DNA from 2 places in the Alcanivorax sp. UBA3183 genome. Region 1 is predicted to be linked to the other one. Evidence: predicted binding sites of a transcription regulator. Region 1 holds the regulator's gene; the other holds the start of a gene.
The links. Region 1 encodes PhoB, which activates phosphate uptake and scavenging genes when phosphate is short. Its sites were predicted from a motif close to TGTCATANNNNTGTCANA; they were not measured.

Region 1 (3,310 bases):
CCGCCACCGCCGTGGGTTTACTCACCAACCGATCCGCCGGGAAATGACAGGTAAAGACGCTGCCCTTGCCCAGTTCGCTCTTGATTTCCAGTTTGCCGTTGTGGCGGATCATCACGTGCTTGACGATGGCCAGGCCCAGACCGGTGCCGCCGGTCTCGGTGACGCGGCTGTTATCCGGGCGATAGAAGCGTTCGGTGAGGCGCGGAATGTGGGCCGGATCAATGCCGACGCCGTTGTCGCTCACTGCCAGATGCGCGCCGCGTTCATCCTGCCACCAGCGAATCTGGATCTGGCCACCGGCGGGAGTGTATTTCACCGCATTGGTGATCAGGTTGCCGAACGCGCTTTCCAGCTCTGCCGGGTTGGCGATCAGGCGGGCCTCTTCGGTCACGTCCAGCTCGATGCTGTGGGCCTTGTCGGCGCTGAGTGCGAGGGCATTTTCGCGCATGCGTTTGAGCATGCCGTGGACCGGTACCGCCTGGCTCAGGTTGTCCGCGTCGGTGCCTTCCAGTCGGGCCAACAACAGCAGATCCGAGACCAGAGCTTCCATGCGGTTGGACTGGTTGTCCATCTGGGTGAGCGCCCGGCGCAGGCGCGACTGTTCTTCCGGTACGGTATCAAGCAGGGTTTCAAGGTAACCCTTGAGCACGGTCAGCGGGGTTTTCAGTTCGTGGCTCACGTTGGCCACGAAATCCTTGCGCATCTGTTCCAGGTGATGGAGCCGGGTCACGTCCCGGGCCATCATCAACTGTTCGCCCACACCAAACTCGGTGACGCGAAATTGCAGGATGCGGTTGTCGTCTACCGGCGAGGGAATTTCCAGGGCGTCACGAAAATCTCCCTGGCTAAGGTATTCGGTAAATTTCGGATGGCGGATCAGGTTGGTGAGCGGTTGGCCCAGGTCCTGGCGGGCATTGAAACCCATATAGTGTTCTGCGGCCTGGTTCCAGTACTCCAGGTAGCCGTGTTGATCGATGAGGATGACCACATCTTCCAGGGCATTCACCGATTGTTGGGCGCGGTGAATGATGCCTTGCAGGTTTTCCTGGGCGCGGCGTTCTTTCTGGAAAAGGTGTTCAAGGCGAGTGTAGAACTCGCCCCACAGGCCGGTGCTGTCCGGTGGCTCGGTATGGTCATCGCGCACCAGCCAGCTGTACAGGCCAAACAACTGCCGGGTGCTCCAGATGATATAGCCCAGCATGCCTGCCAGCAGTGGCCAGATGTTGCCCACCGCTAACGCCGCCAGAGCGGCCAGCAGTAACAGGCCGACAATGCGATTTACTTCCTTGGCCAGACTGGCTTTCATGATCTCGCTTCCACCGCCCCGTTGCGGCTACGTGGGTGCATTAATCGTAACCGACTCGCATTGCACCACCTCTTCTGATTGCGCGCAATGCGTAGCGCAAACCGGATCGGTTCAGCCTGCCTTGGCGGATTTTACTGAAAAACGGTAGCCGGTGCCGCGTACCGTCTGGATAAAACGGTCGTAGCCGAAGGGGGCCAGGGCCTTGCGCAGGCGACGGATATGCACATCGATGGTGCGGTCTTCCACATACACGTTGGCGCCCCACACCTGATCCAGTAACTGGGTGCGCGAGTAGGCCCGTTCCTGGTGGCTCATGAAGAATTCCAGCAGACGGTATTCCGTCGGGCCCATGTCCACGGGCTCGTCGTCGGCGCTGATGCGGTGGCTGACCGGATCCAGGCAGAGACCTTCCACTTCAATGGCCTTGTCCGCCGCCGTGCTGGAAGCCCGGCGCAGTACCGCCTTGATGCGGGAAATCAGCTCGCGGGTGGAAAATGGCTTGGTGATGTAGTCGTCGGCGCCCACATCCAGGCCCTGGATCTTGTTGTCCTCTTCGCTCTTGGCGGTGAGCATGATGATGGGGATCTCGTTGGTGGTCTCATCACGCTTGAGGCGGCGGGCCAGCTCAATGCCGGTGATCGACGGCAGCATCCAGTCCAGCAGCACCAGATCCGGGCGTTCATCGACAATAATTTCGTGGCCGCGCTGGGCATTTTCTGCCTCCAGCACATCAAAATCAGCCAGCTCCAAGGCAACGGCCACCATTTCCCGAATAGCGGGCTCGTCGTCAACAATCAAAATACGGTTACGGGACATGGCTTTCCTTCCTTGCCTGTCTATCTATGTTGCCCTATTAGATTGCTTTTTTGTGACATCCGTATGACAAGTTGGGCGGATTTTTGGGGGAAAAGCAAGAGGCGAGCTATAACACCAATTCAGGGCATGTGCCGATGGATGGATACGGCACTTCGCGCTGCTGAGGAAAAACAGAAAAAATCTCAGCGCGGGTCATCACGGCTAACGAGTGGCATTACCCTATGTCGCGTTGCAACTTGAAGCTTGTAGCTTGCCACTCAAAGATACTGGAAATATAACCCGACAAACACGCACGCTCCGGCCCAGTGGTTATTGAGAAAAGCGTGGAAGCTGGGCCAGCGTTCCCGGTAGCGGATCAGACTGTGCTGGAACAGGAAGCTCAGGGTCATGCCGCCCAGGCCCACGTACCAGGGCCAAGAGAAGTCCAGCCGTTGTCCCACCATGATCAGCGCCAGCAGAGTCAGACCCTGGAGGATGGCGATCATCAGCCGGTCCGCATCGCCGAACAGGATGGCGGTGCTCTTGATGCCCAGTTTCAGGTCGTCTTCCCGGTCGCACATGGCGTATTCGGTGTCGTAGGCCACAGTCCACACCAGGTTGGCCACATACAATAGCCAGGCGATTTCCGGCACTGCCCCGGTTTCGGCGGCAAATGCCATGGGGATGGCCCAGCTGAAGGCGGCGCCCAGAAACAGTTGCGGCATGAAGGTGAAGCGTTTGGTGAAGGGGTAAAGAACAGCAAGCCCGAGGCCACCGAAGGACAACCAGAAGGTCAGCTCGTTGAGGAACAGCACCAGCACAAAGGCCAGCAGCCCCAGTCCACAGAACAGGGCCAGGGCTTTCTTGGCGCTGATGGCACCGGTGGCCAGTGGACGACCTTTGGTGCGTTCCACGTCACCATCGAAATCCCGGTCGGCAAAGTCGTTAATCACGCAGCCGGCGGCACGCATGATGATCACCCCGAGAATGAAGATCAGCACGGTTTTCAGGCTCGGCGTGCCATTACCGGCAATCCACACCGCCCACAGGGTGGGCCACAGCAGCAGCAGCGTACCGATGGGGCGATCCAGTCGCATCAGCTGTATATAGGGCCAGGCTTGGGGGTAGCGCTGTTCAACGAAGGCAAACATGGGACATCCGGTTGTCAGGGGCGGGGTTAAGTTTCAAGTTGAAAGTGGAAAGTTTCAA
Region 2 (14,008 bases), on a different contig from region 1:
AGGTACTGCATGATCACCACACCCTGATCCGAGGTGATACGGCTGGAAGTCGTCATGATTCATCGATCCCCGGTGACTTATTGGAGCCTCTGAATAGCCCTCTGCGTGCCCTTCAGGCCGCTCTGGGAACACAAGGGGTTATTCAGAGGCTCCTTGGCCGCCTATGTTGCGTCAGGGCCCTCCGGGAATAAAGATGTGATGCACGCTAATCTTGTTAAAAATGCGTTTTTTTGCGGTTGTCATGGCCAACGCGAATGTGCTCAGGCATAAAAGGCGATACCGTTCGGCAGTTATGAAGGAGCCACAGTGGATAACAGTGTCAATACGCCCCTGAGAGATGATGTGCGTTTACTGGGGGACTTGCTGGGCCAGTGTCTGCGTCAGCAAGCCGGTGACGATCTCTATCAGACCATCGAAACCATCCGCAAAGCCTCGGTGGCTACCCGCGGCGAGCAGGGAACTGCATTGTCTTCCCTGCGTGATCTGCTCTCGCCTCTGGATGACGCCACCCTGCTGGAAGTGGCGCGGGCCTTCAGCCAGTTTCTCAATTTGAGCAACATTGCTGAACAGCATCACCGTGAACGTCTGCACCGTCAGCATCAGCGTTACCCCGGAGATCCCGGTGGTGATCAGGGTATCGCCAATGTGCTGCAGCGCCTGCAGGAGGAGCAGATCAGCGCTGACGTGATCGACGGCACTCTGCAAGACCTGTCCGTGGAGCTGGTGCTCACTGCCCACCCCACCGAAGTGACCCGCCGCACCCTGATCCGCAAATACGACCAGATGGCGGACCTGCTCGGCGAACTGGACCGGCCGGATCTGACCGATGACGAACTGGCCTTTCGTCGCGAGAAGCTCTACCGCCTGATCCTGGCCGCGTGGAGCACCGATGAGATTCGCCGCGAACGGCCCACCCCGGTAGACGAAGCCAAGTGGGGCTTCGCCACCATCGAGCAGTCCCTGTGGCAGGCGGTACCGGAAATGGTGCGGCAACTGGAGCGGGAGCTGGCCGAGCAGGGCCTGCCCCAGCCGCCAGCGGACTGGGCGCCGGTGAAGCTGGCCTCCTGGATGGGCGGCGACCGGGACGGCAACCCCAATGTGACCGCGCCGGTGACCCGGGAAGTGTTGCTGCTGGCCCGCTGGATGGCCGCGGACCTGTACCTGCGTGACGTGGAAAACCTGCTGGCGGACCTGTCCATGGAAGCGGCCAGTGAGGAATTGCTGGCGGCAACCGGCCCCAGCCATGAGCCTTACCGGGTGATTCTCCGCCAGGTGCGCCAGAGACTGAAGCTCACCCGACGGCAGATGGAAGCCCAGGTAGAAAATCAGCCGGTGCCTGAAGGCGAGGGGTTCCTGCGCCGTGAGCAATTACTGGCGCCCCTGCAACTGATCGACCGCTCCCTGCGCGATGTCGGCCTGGGCGATATCGCCGATGGCGACCTGAAAAACACCCTGCGCCGCCTCAATTGCTTCGGCATTACCCTGTTGCGGCTGGATATCCGCCAGGAATCCACCCGCCATCGTGATGCCGTGGATGCGGTCACCCGTTATCTGGAACTGGGTAGCTATGCGGACTGGCCGGAGGAGCGCAAGCAGGCGTTTCTGGTGGAGGAGCTCCAGGCTCGCCGTCCACTGATTGATGACAGCTTCCACGCCAGTGAGGCATGCAGCGACGAGGTGGCAGAAGTGCTGGCCACCTGCCGAGTGATTGCCGAGCAGGGCAGCGAAGGGTTGGGCGCCTATGTCATCTCCATGGCCCGTGCTCCCTCGGATGTGCTGGCAGTGATGCTGCTGCAGAAGATCGCCGGCGTCAGCGAGCCCATGCGTGTGGTGCCGTTGTTTGAAACCCTGGATGACCTGGACAATGCCGAGGACACCATGTCGGCCCTGCTGGCGGTGCCGTTTTACCGGCAGCGGGTGGCCGGGGGCCAGGAAGTGATGATTGGCTATTCCGACTCCGCCAAGGATGCCGGTTTTCTCGGGGCCGCCTGGGCCCAGTATCGGTCCCAGGAAAAGCTCACCGCCCTGTTTGCCGAACATGACATTCCGCTGACTCTGTTCCATGGCCGTGGTGGTTCTATCTCCCGGGGTGGCTCGCCCACCCGCATGGCGCTGCTGTCCCAGCCACCGGGCTCCGTGGCCGGGCGCATTCGCGTCACTGAACAGGGCGAGGTGATCCGCTTCAAGTACGGCCGCCCGGCGGTGGCCGTGTTCAACCTGGCGCAATATGTGGCTGCCACCCTGGAAGCGACCCTGTTGCCACCCCGGGCGGCCAAGCCGCAATGGCGGGAACAGATGCAGACCCTGACGGATGTCTCCGTGGCCGGGTATCGCAGCGTGGTCCAGGAAGAACCTGAGCTAGTCCGCTACCTGCGCACGGTGACCCCGGAAACCGAGCTGTCCCGGCTGTCCCTGGGCAGTCGCCCGGCCCGCCGCAAGCAGGATGCCGGCATCAGCTCCCTGCGGGCCATCCCCTGGGTGTTCGCCTGGACCCAGATTCGGCTGATGCTTCCTGCCTGGCTGGGTACGGGTGCTGCACTGGAGGCTGCCCAGGCGGACCCGGCGCAAAACGGCACCGTGCAGGAAATGGTGGGCGAGTGGCCGTTCTTTCAGGGCGTGGTGGATATGCTCGAGATGGTGTTAGCCAAGGCGGACCTGCGCGTGGCGGCCTGGTACGAGCAACGGCTGGCCGGGGATGACGTTGATCTGGCCCGGTTGGGTGAAGTGTTACGCGAGCGGCTCACCGGCACCGTGAATGCCTTGTCTGCCCTCACTGGACGTGAAGACCTGCTGGATAACAATCCGGTGATGCGCTGGTCCATCCGGGTCCGCGACCCTTACACGGATCCCCTGCACCTTCTCCAGGCGGAGCTGATGGCGCGCCTGCGCCAGCAGGACGGCGATAAAGTTCTGGAGAGTGCCTTGATGGTGACCATCGCCGGTATTGCAGCGGGGCTTCGCAACACCGGCTAAACGCCTGGCCACGAAGCCGCTCCTACGGGAGCTTTCCCTCTTTCACTTGCACATGGCTGCCATCACAAACCGGCCCCTTGCCGCTGTGTTTGCAGCCGCAGAAGAACACGATCTTGTCCCGTGGGGCGGTGTAGGCCACCGGGGTGATGTCGGTGCCTTTGTGGCTGCCATCACAGTAAGGCTGGTTTTTGCTGCGGCCGCAGGCACACCAGAACACCTTTTCCCCTTTCTTGACCGGCAGAGGGTAGGGCTGCCGGGAAACAGTGACAGGCTTGTCCATAGGGCCTCTCCTTTTCACAAACGGCCGGAGTGTTGGGCGGTGGCGACGTGCTACCTGCATTGCTGCGCAATCGCCTCTCTATATTCAACTCGGAATTTCACTCCTCACTTTTGCTCGCGGCTTCTTGAGTTTCAGCAACCACAGCGCCACTTCCGCGCAACTATTAACTGCTTTTACCCCTTGTCGCACAACTGTCACTCAAGCGTCACTACTGTGCCACGTCCACTGGCGAAACTGCCCGAAACTGCCAGTGGAGTACACTATGCTTGCGCAAGCCGCAGGAAAGATCAAAGCCCTTAGCCCCCACCTAAGAGGGGCCCTGGCCAAGCCGTTTACGGCCACTGCCGATATTCTCCGTTTCCCCCGGGACATGACGGCGGATGCGGAAAATGCCGGACGGTTCAGTGCCTACTTCACCCGTTCCCGGCGGGAAATCATCAAGGTCCAGCGTCTGCGCTACCGTATCTTTTCCCAGGAATATGGCGCCAGCTTCAGCGCTCCCTTCGGGCTGGACCGGGACCGCTTTGATAAACACTGTCTGCACCTGGTGGTGCGCGATAACCACAGTGGCGAGATTGTCGGTTACACCCGTGTGCTGCCCGGCGAACGTCTGCATCGCACCGGCGGTTTCTACTCCAGCGGCGAATTTGATCTGTCCATGCTGCGCCATCTGGATGGCCGGGTGGCAGAGATCGGCCGTACCTGTATCCATCCCGCCCACCGCGGCGGTGCCGTGATCACCGTGCTGTGGGCGCGGCTGGCCCAGTACATGCTCGAAAACGATGTGCGCTACCTGCTGGGCTGCGCCAGCATTGCCCTGAGCGAGGGCTACAACGTGGCCGCCATTCAGCAGCGCATCAACCAGCGTCACCTGAGCGAGCCGGCATTGCGGGTTCAGCCGCACCTGCGCCTGGAGCGCCTGCCGGGCCTGGCCGCCGACGACAACGTGAAAATGCCGCCGCTACTCAAGGCCTACCTGCGCATGGGGGCCCGGGTGTGTGGGGATCCCTGCTGGGACCCGGATTTCAACTGCCTGGATTTCTTCGTGCTGATGGCGGTGGATGACCTGCCGGCCCGCTATGTGCAGCACTTCCTGCAGCCGGCCCAGGCGGTTTAGGAGCGTTGATTGGCGAAGGTCCCGTAGGAGCGGCGCTTGAGCCGCGAAGGTGGAAGGTTTGTCGCAAGCACGTTCGCGGCTCATACCCGCAGGGCACAGAGAGCGCCGCTCCTACGGGGCTTATACGATTCGGCCCAGGCTCTGAACTATGAGTGAAATGAATGATAGCGTCAGCGTCAGCCCTGATATGCAAAGCGGCCTCTGGCCGCAACTGCGTCGGGTATTGAGGGTTGCCCGCATCGTGCTCTATCTGCTGTGGGGCTTTGTGCTGGCATTTCTGCTGGGGGCGTTCTGGTCACCGTATCGGCCCGTGGTGCTGGCGGCCAAGCAGCGCTGGTGCCGGCACTTTCTGCGTATCCTCGGGGTGGAGCTGACGGTAACGGGCAATGCGGTCGACGCCCCGGTGTTTCTGGTCAGCAACCATGTGTCCTGGCTGGATATTCCATTGATTGCCAGCCAACGCCACCTGTATTTCCTGTCCAAGGCGGAAGTGGGTGATTGGCCGTTAATCGGCACTCTGGCCCGGGCCATGGGTACCCTGTTCATCAAGCGAGGCAGCGGCGAGTCCAGTCGCAAGGCCAGGGAAATTGGTGATCGGCTGAAGCAGGGTCACACGGTGCTGGTGTTCCCGGAGGGCACCACCACCGACGGCACCGGCCTGCGCCGTTTCTTTCCGCAGCTGTTCGATGCGCCGCTGATGGCCAATGTGCCAGTACAACCCCTGGCGGTGCGCTACCTGGACGACAGAGGCGCCCCGGATGCCGCCATGGCCTTTATCGGCGACGACGAATTCCACCACCACCTGTGGGCCATGCTACTGCGCAACCGCATCCGCGTGCGCCTGCATTTCTGCGAACCGGTATCGGCACAAGGCACGGATCGGAAGGCGCTGTGTGAGGGTGCGTGGGGGAAGGTGGCGGAGCAGTTGACAGTTGATAGTGGACAGTTGACAGCTCGCGGTTGATTCTTGTCCTTGTTTGCAATGCTTGAGGCCGCGCTCAGTATTTAGGTGCGGCCTCCTGGCTTTCCAAGCTGGGGAAGGTTTTCGCGTTTTTCGCTATCAACTATCAACTGTCCACTGTCAACTGTATTCCTCCTCCCTGTTATCTGGCGCCACACCTTTAAGCTCGGATACCATGTCCTTTTACTCACAAGGACCTTCCCCAGCCATGACCCGCGCCAGCGATCTGAAAAAATCCGATGTTATCGAAGCGAACGGCACCCTTTACGCGATCCGTCAGATCGAGGTGCAGTCCCCCTCGGCCCGGGGGGCGGCGACGCTGTATCGGGTGAAGGCCAGTGCGGTAGGGGGTGGGCCCAAGTTCGAGGAGCGTTACAAGGGGGATGACGACGTGACCACGGTGGAGTTGCTGCGCAGGCCGGTGCAGTTCTCTTACCTGGATGGTGACGATTACATCTTCATGGATAACGAGGATTTCTCCCAGTACCTGCTCAAAGCCGAGGACATCGCCGACGAGCTGGCCTTTATCACTGAGGATACCGAAGGGTTGCTGGCGCTGCGGGTGGACGATGCCGTGATCGGCCTGGAGCTGCCTGCATCCGTGGTGCTGGAAGTCGCCGAAACCGCCCCGGCCATGAAAGCCGCCTCTGCCTCCGCACGCACCAAGCCGGCCACCCTGAATACCGGGCTGGTGGTGCAGGTGCCGGAATATATCGTGGAAGGCGAAAAAGTGCGGGTGAACACCGCCGAACGTAAATTCATGTCGCGGGCCTGATCCCGGATCATGATGTTATTGCGGGTTGTCGCGCTGGCAGGCATGACGCTACTTGCCGGCTGCCAGTTGGGCTACTACAGCCAGGCTGCCAAGGGCCACTTGTCGCTGATGGGTCAGCGGGAACCGCTGGAGGTGGTGCTGGCGGACCCGCAGATACCCCCGCAGATTGCCGATTCCCTGGAGTTCAGTCAGGAGGTGGTGAGCTTTGCCGGGGACCAGCTGGCACTCCCCGCCGAGCACGTCTATCACCAGTATGTGGCGCTGGAGCAGGACGCAGTGGTGTGGAATGTGCTGGCGGCCCCGGCCTGGTCACTCACCCCGAAAACCTGGTGTTACCCACTGATAGGCTGCGTCAGCTACCGGGGGTATTTTCAGCGACCGGCGGCGGAAAAGGCTGCCGCCAAATTGGCTGAGCAGGGCCTGGATACCTATGTGGGCGGCGCCATTGCCTATTCGACCCTGGGCTGGTTTGCCGATCCGCTGACCACGCCCATGCTGCAACGCTCGGAGCCGGCGCTGGCGGAACTGCTGATCCACGAGCTGGCTCACCGGCGTCTGTATATCAAGAATGACACCCGCTTCAATGAATCCCTGGCCACCCTGGTGGGTCGCGAAGGCGCGGTGGATTTCTTTGCCGCCAGTGGCGAGCCGTTGCCGACGGATTTCTGGCAGCGCCGTGAGCAGGTCCGACAGGCCTTTATGGCCATCGTCACCGATACCCGTGAGGCCCTGAAACAGCTCTATACCGCTGAGCAGGATGAGGCGCTGCTGGCCCGGGAAAAAGCCCGCATCCAGCAACAGGCCCGGGAGCGCTTCGCCCGGGAGCAACAAACCCTGCCGGCCCTGGCCGGTTACCGGGGCTTCTTTGACGGACCGTTGAACAATGCCCAGTTAAACGGTGTCAGTGACTACAATGATCATGTGCCGGCCTTTGCCCGCCTGCTGGAACAATGCCGGCGGGACTGGGGCTGTTTCTGGCAGCAGGTGGAAAACCTGGCCGAGCTGGATACCCTGCAACGTACCGAGGCCCTGAAGGAGCTCTCATGGAACTGATCCGCACCCCGCAACCGGAACTGGCCGAACTGTTTGAGCATACCCTCAAGCGCAATGGCTTTGCGGTGGCGCGCCGTGAGGAGGGCAGTGAGCAGATCATCGATCTGCAGGACCCGGCGCAGTACAACCATGCCAAGGCTCTGCTGGAAGAGCTGATCACCGATCTCAAACACCAGCAGGGTCGCCAGCCGGTGGAGCCCCTCACCGGGCGGCCTCAGCCACTGATGTCCGGGGGATGGTTCGCCAGCCTGGGCTGGGTGACCCGCATCGTGTTGATTGTCAGCGTGCTGGTGTATCTGACGCCGTATCTGATGGGCGATGGCGTCTACCGGGCGCTGCTGTTCCCGGCAGCACTGGACGGGCTGGCCAGCCAGCCCTGGCGGCTTGTGACCCCCATGCTGCTGCACTTTTCCCTGCTGCACCTGCTGTTCAACCTGCTCTGGTGGTCGGACCTGGGTCGCCTGATCGAGCGGTTCCAGTCCAGCGGGCAGCTGGTGCTGGTCACTCTGGTCACCGGCATTACCGCCAATGTGGCCCAGTTCTTCCATACCGGGCCCATGTTCGGTGGTCTGTCCGGGGTGGTCTACGGGCTGCTCGGTTACCTGTGGATCTATGGCAAGGTGAATCCCCAATCCGGTTACCCCCTGCGCCGAGAGATTGTCATCTTCATGCTGGCCTGGATGGTGATCTGCTTTGTGGGGCTGTCCAGTGTGGTGGCCAACGCTGCGCATCTGGCGGGGCTGGTCAGCGGCTGTCTGCTGGGGGCCGGTTTCGGGCTCTGGCGCCGGGCACAGGGGGCCGGCGCCGTTTGAGTTAGCCCGGTCGTACTGCTATAAAGACTCCCAAACAAATGGTCACAATAATGAAAGGATACCGGCGACCTATGCAGTGGCGCTTCCTACCCGGGTTTGTCCCCTCTCTCCTCGTTGCAGCGGTGGTTTCCTTGCAGGGCTGTTCCCTGGCCAGCATCGACGACAACCTGCCCTATGGCGTACTCAACAACAATGACCTTGAGCTGGTGGCTGAGGGCCTGCCCACCTATCTGTTGATGGTGGACGGCCTGATCGAAAACTGGCCTGACAGCGCTTCCATGCTGGCCAGCGGGGCGGATCTATACGGCGCCTACGCGGGACTGTTTGTGGAAGACCCGAAACGGGCCCGCAAGCTCAGCGACAAGGCCCTGGGCTATGCCTTCCGCTCCGCCTGTGCCCACGATAGCGATTACTGCAATCTGCGTGACCTGTCGGTTCCCGAGTTCGAGGAACTGCTGGAAGATGCGGACGAGGGCGATGTGCCCATGCTGTTCACCCTGGGCAGCGCCTGGGCCGGTTATATTCAGCAGAACACCAGCGACTGGAATGCGGTGGCCGAACTGGGACGCGTGGAAGCCATCATGGAGCGCGTAGTGGTTCTGGATGAGGGTTACCAGTATGGCCAGGCGCACATGTACCTGGGTGTGCTGAGCAGCATCCTGCCCGCGTCCCTGGGCGGTAAGCCGGATCAGGCGAAGGCCCATTTTGAGCAGGCCATGACCCTGTCAGAGGGCAAGAACCTGTTGGCCCCGGTGCTGTTTGCGGAAAAATATGCCCGTTTGGTGTTTGACCGTGAACTGCATGATAGCCTGCTGGAAGATGTCCTTACCGCTGATCCGCAGGTGCACGGTCTGACCCTGCAGAATACCTATGCGCAGGAGCAGGCCGAAGCCCTGCTCGCCGACGCTGACGATTATTTCTAGGAGTACTTATGCTGCGTCTTGCCACGATTCTGGTCGCACTGTTGCCGGTCTGGGCTTCGGCCGCCAACACCTTGAAAATTTCTACTCTGTACCCGGACGGCACCACCATCGTCACCGGCCTGAAAGAGGCGGGTAAGGAGATTGCCGAAAAGACCGAAGGACGGGTGAAGCTGAAAGTGTACCCCGGTGGGGTGATGGGCGATGACCGGGCGGTACAGCGCAAGATCCGCATCGGTCAGCTACACGGTCAAGTAGCTCAGGGCGGCGCCTTTGCCTCTGCCTACAAGGACAGCCAGATTCTTAACGTGCCGCTGGCCTTCACTAACTACGACGAAGTGGATGCGGTACGCGCCGAACTGGATCCGGTGATTCAGCAGGGCCTGGAAGAGGGCGGCTGGGTCAGCTTTGGTCTGATTGATGGTGGCTTCGCCTACGTGATGTCAGAAAACCCGGTGAAAAGCATCACCGATCTGCGCAACCAGAAGCTGTGGCTGCCGGCCAATGATGAAGGCTCCGCCAAGGCGGCCAAGGCATTTGAGTTGTCGCCCATCCTGCTCAATATCGGCTCGGTGCTGACCTCCCTGCAGACCGGGGCGGTCAATGCCTTTGCGGCTCCGCCGGTGGCGGCCCTGACGCTGCAGTGGTACTCGCGGGTGAACTACCTCACCGATATGCCGCTGCTGTATACCTTCGGCACCCTGGGTATCCATGAGAAATTCTTCAAGCGACTCAGCGCCGAGGATCAGCAGGTAGTGCGTCAGGTGCTGGAAAGCACCTTTGCCAAGCTGGATACGGAAAGCCGCCAGGAAAACCTGAGTGCCTTCCAGGCGGTGAAACAGCAGGGCCTGGAAGTGGTTGGGCCCTCCCCGGAGCAGCTGGTCGAATGGCGCGACTATGCCAAGCGGGCCACCGCAGAGCTGGTGGAAGAGGGCGAAATCTCCCAGGAGATGCTGGACCAGCTTAACGCCATTCTGGCCCAGCAGCGCGAAGGGCAGTGATGGCAGCCTTGTTACACAGGCTCCACCGTACCCTTCACCAAATCGAGGACGGCCTGATCGTGGCCGTCCTTTTGTTTATGGTGCTGCTGGCGGTGGCGCAGATCGTACTGCGTAACTTCTTCGGCACCAGCCTGGTATGGATCGAGCCGCTGCTGCAGAACGCGGTGTTGTGGATCGGCCTGCTCGGCGCCATGATCGCTTCGCGCAATGATGAACATATCCGTATCGATGTGGCCTCGTCACTGCTGCCGGAAAAATACCACCCTTTCCTGACCACCGTTGTGGACTTGTTCACCGCCTTTATCTGTGTGCTGGTGGCCTGGTACAGCGTGGGCTTCGTCATCGAGGAATATGAATACGCCGGCACTGCTTTTTCCAAGGTGCCGAGCTGGGTGCTGCAGAGCATTATTCCGGTGGGTTTCTCGGTGATGGCAGTGCGTTATGTGGTGCTGTTCGTGCTGGGCCTGCTGGGTAAAAGGCCGAAGATGCAGGAGCCGGTGCCATGATACCCATTGCCATTGTCCTGCTGGTGTTGCTGGCGCTGATGGGCGCGCCGCTGTTTGCGATTATTCTCGGCGCCGCGGCACTGGGCTTTTATACCCTGGGCATCGAAATGTCGGTGCTGCATATCGACATTTATCAGCTCAGCAATTCCGTGGTGCTGATGGCGCTGCCGCTATTTACCTTTGCCGGTTTCCTGCTCAGCGAATCGAAAACTGCCGACCGCATGCTGCGCCTCAGCCAGGCGGCCTTTGGCTGGATGCCTGGCGGCATGGCCTTTGTGTCGCTGATTGCCTGTGCGTTCTTTACGGCTCTTACCGGTGGTTCCGGTGTCACCATTGTGGCGCTGGGCGCGTTGTTGTTGCCGGCGCTGGTAAAAGGCAATTATCCGGAAAAATTCAGCCTGGGTCTGGTGACGTCATCCGGTAGCCTGGGGCTGCTGCTGGTGCCCTCCGTGCCGCTGCTGATCTACGGCATTATTGCCCAGCAGATGTCACAGCAGTTGGATATGCCGTCGGTGGAAATCGTCGATTTGTATCTGGCCGGTCTGGTACCGGCGCTGCTGATGGTCGTGCTGATGTACGGCTATTGTGTGTGGGCGACGCGCGGCACCGAGGTGCCACGTCAGAGTTTCGATTTCCGTGAACTGGTGGATGCGCTCTGGGAAGCTCGCTGGGAGCTACCGCTGCCGCTGGTGGTGCTGGGCGGGATCTTCTCCGGCTTCCTGGTGATCAGTGAAGCGGCAGCAGTGACCGCGCTTTATGTGCTGGTGGCGGAAGTGTTCCTGTACCGGGAAATTTCCCTGCGCAGATTGCCCGGCATCATGCGTGACTCCATGATCATGGTGGGGGGCATTCTGCTGATTCTGGCGGTGGCGCTGGCCTTTACTGATTACCTGGTTTACGCCGGAGTGCCGGAGAAGTTGTTTACCCTGATTCAGACCCACGTGGAGAGCAAGATCACCTTCCTGATTCTGCTCAACATCCTGCTGCTGTTGCTGGGGGCGGTGCTGGATATCTTTGCGGCGCTGGTAATCATGGTACCGCTGATCTTGCCGGTGGCACTGCGCTACGGCATCGACCCGGTGCATCTGGGGATCATCTTCGTGGCCAACATGCAGATCGGCTATATCACCCCGCCGGTGGGTATGAACCTGTTCATCGCCAGCTACCGGTTCAAGAAGAAAGTCACCGAGCTGTTCGCGGCCACGCTTCCCTTCATGATGGTGCTGATCATCGCCTTGCTGATGATTACCTATATCCCGCAGCTCAGCCTCTGGCTGGTGCGCTAGCCTATCGACGAAGCCGCTGTAGGAGCGCCTCTTGAGGCGCGAAGCGGCTTTCCGTTAACCAAAGAGAGCACAGTGCACCCTACGGTAGGTGTAGCCAGCGTGGGTGTCTCCGTGAAGGGAGCTGCTATCACTTCCGTAGCGTTTTTACCTGAATGCTTTTGCCTTGCCCTTTCTGGATCTGGAACCACTTGGGGTAGGCGCGGATCATGTCGCTGAGTTTCTTGTGGCCGAACAGGCGGGTATCAAAATCGGGTTTGCGCTTGCTCAGGTGCTGGCCCACGGTGCCCAGGTTGGCCCAGTCGTCTTCGTCGGAAATATCATCAATCACATTGGCAATCAGCTGCAGCGGTGGCGGTTCCTTGCTGACCGGTTCGCTGGGAGCAGGCTCATCGGCTTTGCCGGTGGTGTCTTGCGGGGTGTGGTCCGAGCGCAGTACTTCGGTATAGATGAACTTGTCACAGGCAGCCACAAAGGGCCCCGGAGTCTTGCGTTCCCCGAAACCGTAAACGGTCTGCCCTTCCTCGCGCAATCTGGCCGCCAGACGGGTGAAATCGCTGTCGCTGGATACCAGGCAGAACCCGGACAGTTGTTTCGTATACAGCAGATCCATGGCATCGATGATCATGCTGCAGTCCGTGGCGTTCTTGCCCTGGGTGTAGGCGAATTGCTGGATCGGTTGTACGGAGTGCTTCAGCAGCACGTTTTTCCAGCCGCCCAGATTGGGCTTGGTCCAGTCGCCGTAGATACGCTTGACGCTGGCTGTGCCGAATTTGGCAATTTCCTCGAACAGACCATCGACGATTTTCGGCGGGGTATTGTCCGCATCAATAAGCACCGCCAGCGATGTGCTGCTGACCGGTGAAGCGTCGTTGCCAATATTGCTGCCTGCCATGATGCATTCCTTTTGCGTGGGATACCGCCAACATAACGGATTCGGCGGGGAGTGGACAGGCGCGGATGGGGCGGCTGTAGGAGCGGCGCTTGAGCCGCGAACCGAGCGTCGCGAGGCGGCAGAGATATCTGCCTCTCGTGACCTTTCTGGATAGACGGGACTTGAACTGAATCGCCTGATCGCCCGCTGGGCGATTCCTCCCCTTGAAGGGGAGGTTCGCGGCTCAAGCGCCGCTCTTACAGCGGCTTCGTAGATTATCTTTCCATTTCTTTTATCGATTGCTTGTACACAAAATTCGCCATGGCGCGCAGGGGCATGATGCGAATCCAGATGCTTTGCAGGGTCACGGAGAGGCCGGGCAGGGCGTAGCGCTTGCCCTTGTTGAGGGCCTGGTAGCCAGCTTTTGCCACCGCTTCCGGGGTGGCGATTTGTGCGGAGACGAATTCTCTGATGCCGCTGGACGATTTATGGTTGCTCTCGGCGGTATCCAGAAAGGCGGTTTTGGTAGTGCTGGGGCAGAAGCAGGTGACCTGCACGCCATAGGGTTTCAGCTCTTCGTGCAGGGAGGCGCTGAAGTTGATCACGAAGGCCTTGCTGGCGCTGTAGGCGGCGAAGAAGGGCATGGGGCAGAAGCCGGCCAGGGAACCGATGTTCATGATCTTGCCTTCACCGCGGGCTTTCATGCGCGCGCCCACCAACATGCATAATTTGCTGAGCAGGATGTTGTTGAGGGTGAGCATGCGCTCCAGCGTCTGGCTGTCCTGTTCTACATGTTCGCCCATCATGCCGAAGCCCACGTTATTGACCAGTACGTCCACGTCCAGCTGTTGCTGGTCCAGCCACTGCATGATCGCTTCGGCGGCACCGGGTTGGGACAGGTCCATCTGAACGGCATGGTATTCCACATCAGGGCGTTGCGCCTTCAGATCGTTGCCAAGCGCGTCCAGTTCCTCCTGCAGCAGGCTGAACACAATGATGCGATAGTCATCTGCGTTGAACAGCTTGCAGAACTCCCGGCCAATGCCGCCGGCGCCGCCGGTGATCAGAACGGTTTTTGTCATTGAGGTTCTCCTGTCAGGCATTACCGGGTTTGTCATCAGGCCCAAGCTGGAACGGGCGGATGATCATGCTGCCGGAGTGCTCGCGGTGGTATTGCTCACGGGCCTTCCAGGCCTTGCCGTAGCGATAGAAAGGAATGGTGGGGTAGAGGTGATGGATCAGGTGATAGTTCTGATACATCAGTACCGGGGTCAGCAGCCACTCCTTGCCCATGCGCATCAGCGCGGTGGTATTCGGGTCCACGTCCTGGCGGCCGGTGTGTGGATAGTGGGGCAATACCATGAACACCAGGCACATCAGGTAGAAGGAGAAATAGGAGGGGATCAGCCACAGCATCAGGGCTTCATAGGGGCGCCAGAGAAACAGGGCGGTG

Region 2: a site for PhoB is predicted at 3,435-3,452, ahead of B3Q33_RS11270 (CDGSH iron-sulfur domain-containing protein). Genes of this name have one in related genera too.

Annotation. Positions count from the first base shown of each region.
Region 1 covers NZ_DEXN01000046.1:37-3,346, forward strand. Annotated here, with positions in the region: gene phoR (phosphate regulon sensor histidine kinase PhoR) at 1-1,306, opposite strand, end outside; gene phoB (phosphate regulon transcriptional regulator PhoB) at 1,418-2,122, opposite strand; gene ubiA (4-hydroxybenzoate octaprenyltransferase) at 2,380-3,252, opposite strand.
Region 2 covers NZ_DEXN01000034.1:39,001-53,008, reverse strand. Annotated here, with positions in the region: gene B3Q33_RS11280 (GGDEF domain-containing protein) at 1-56, opposite strand, end outside; gene ppc (phosphoenolpyruvate carboxylase) at 307-2,973, shown strand; gene B3Q33_RS11270 (CDGSH iron-sulfur domain-containing protein) at 2,996-3,253, opposite strand; gene B3Q33_RS11265 (GNAT family N-acetyltransferase) at 3,516-4,370, shown strand; gene B3Q33_RS11260 (lysophospholipid acyltransferase family protein) at 4,519-5,334, shown strand; gene yeiP (elongation factor P-like protein YeiP) at 5,540-6,106, shown strand; gene B3Q33_RS11250 (aminopeptidase) at 6,116-7,159, shown strand; gene B3Q33_RS11245 (rhomboid family intramembrane serine protease) at 7,150-7,971, shown strand; gene B3Q33_RS11240 (TRAP transporter TatT component family protein) at 8,043-8,894, shown strand; gene dctP (TRAP transporter substrate-binding protein DctP) at 8,903-9,892, shown strand; gene B3Q33_RS11230 (TRAP transporter small permease) at 9,952-10,398, shown strand; gene B3Q33_RS11225 (TRAP transporter large permease) at 10,395-11,684, shown strand; gene B3Q33_RS11220 (NYN domain-containing protein) at 11,812-12,576, opposite strand; gene B3Q33_RS11215 (SDR family NAD(P)-dependent oxidoreductase) at 12,831-13,637, opposite strand; gene B3Q33_RS11210 (fatty acid desaturase) at 13,651-14,008, opposite strand, start outside.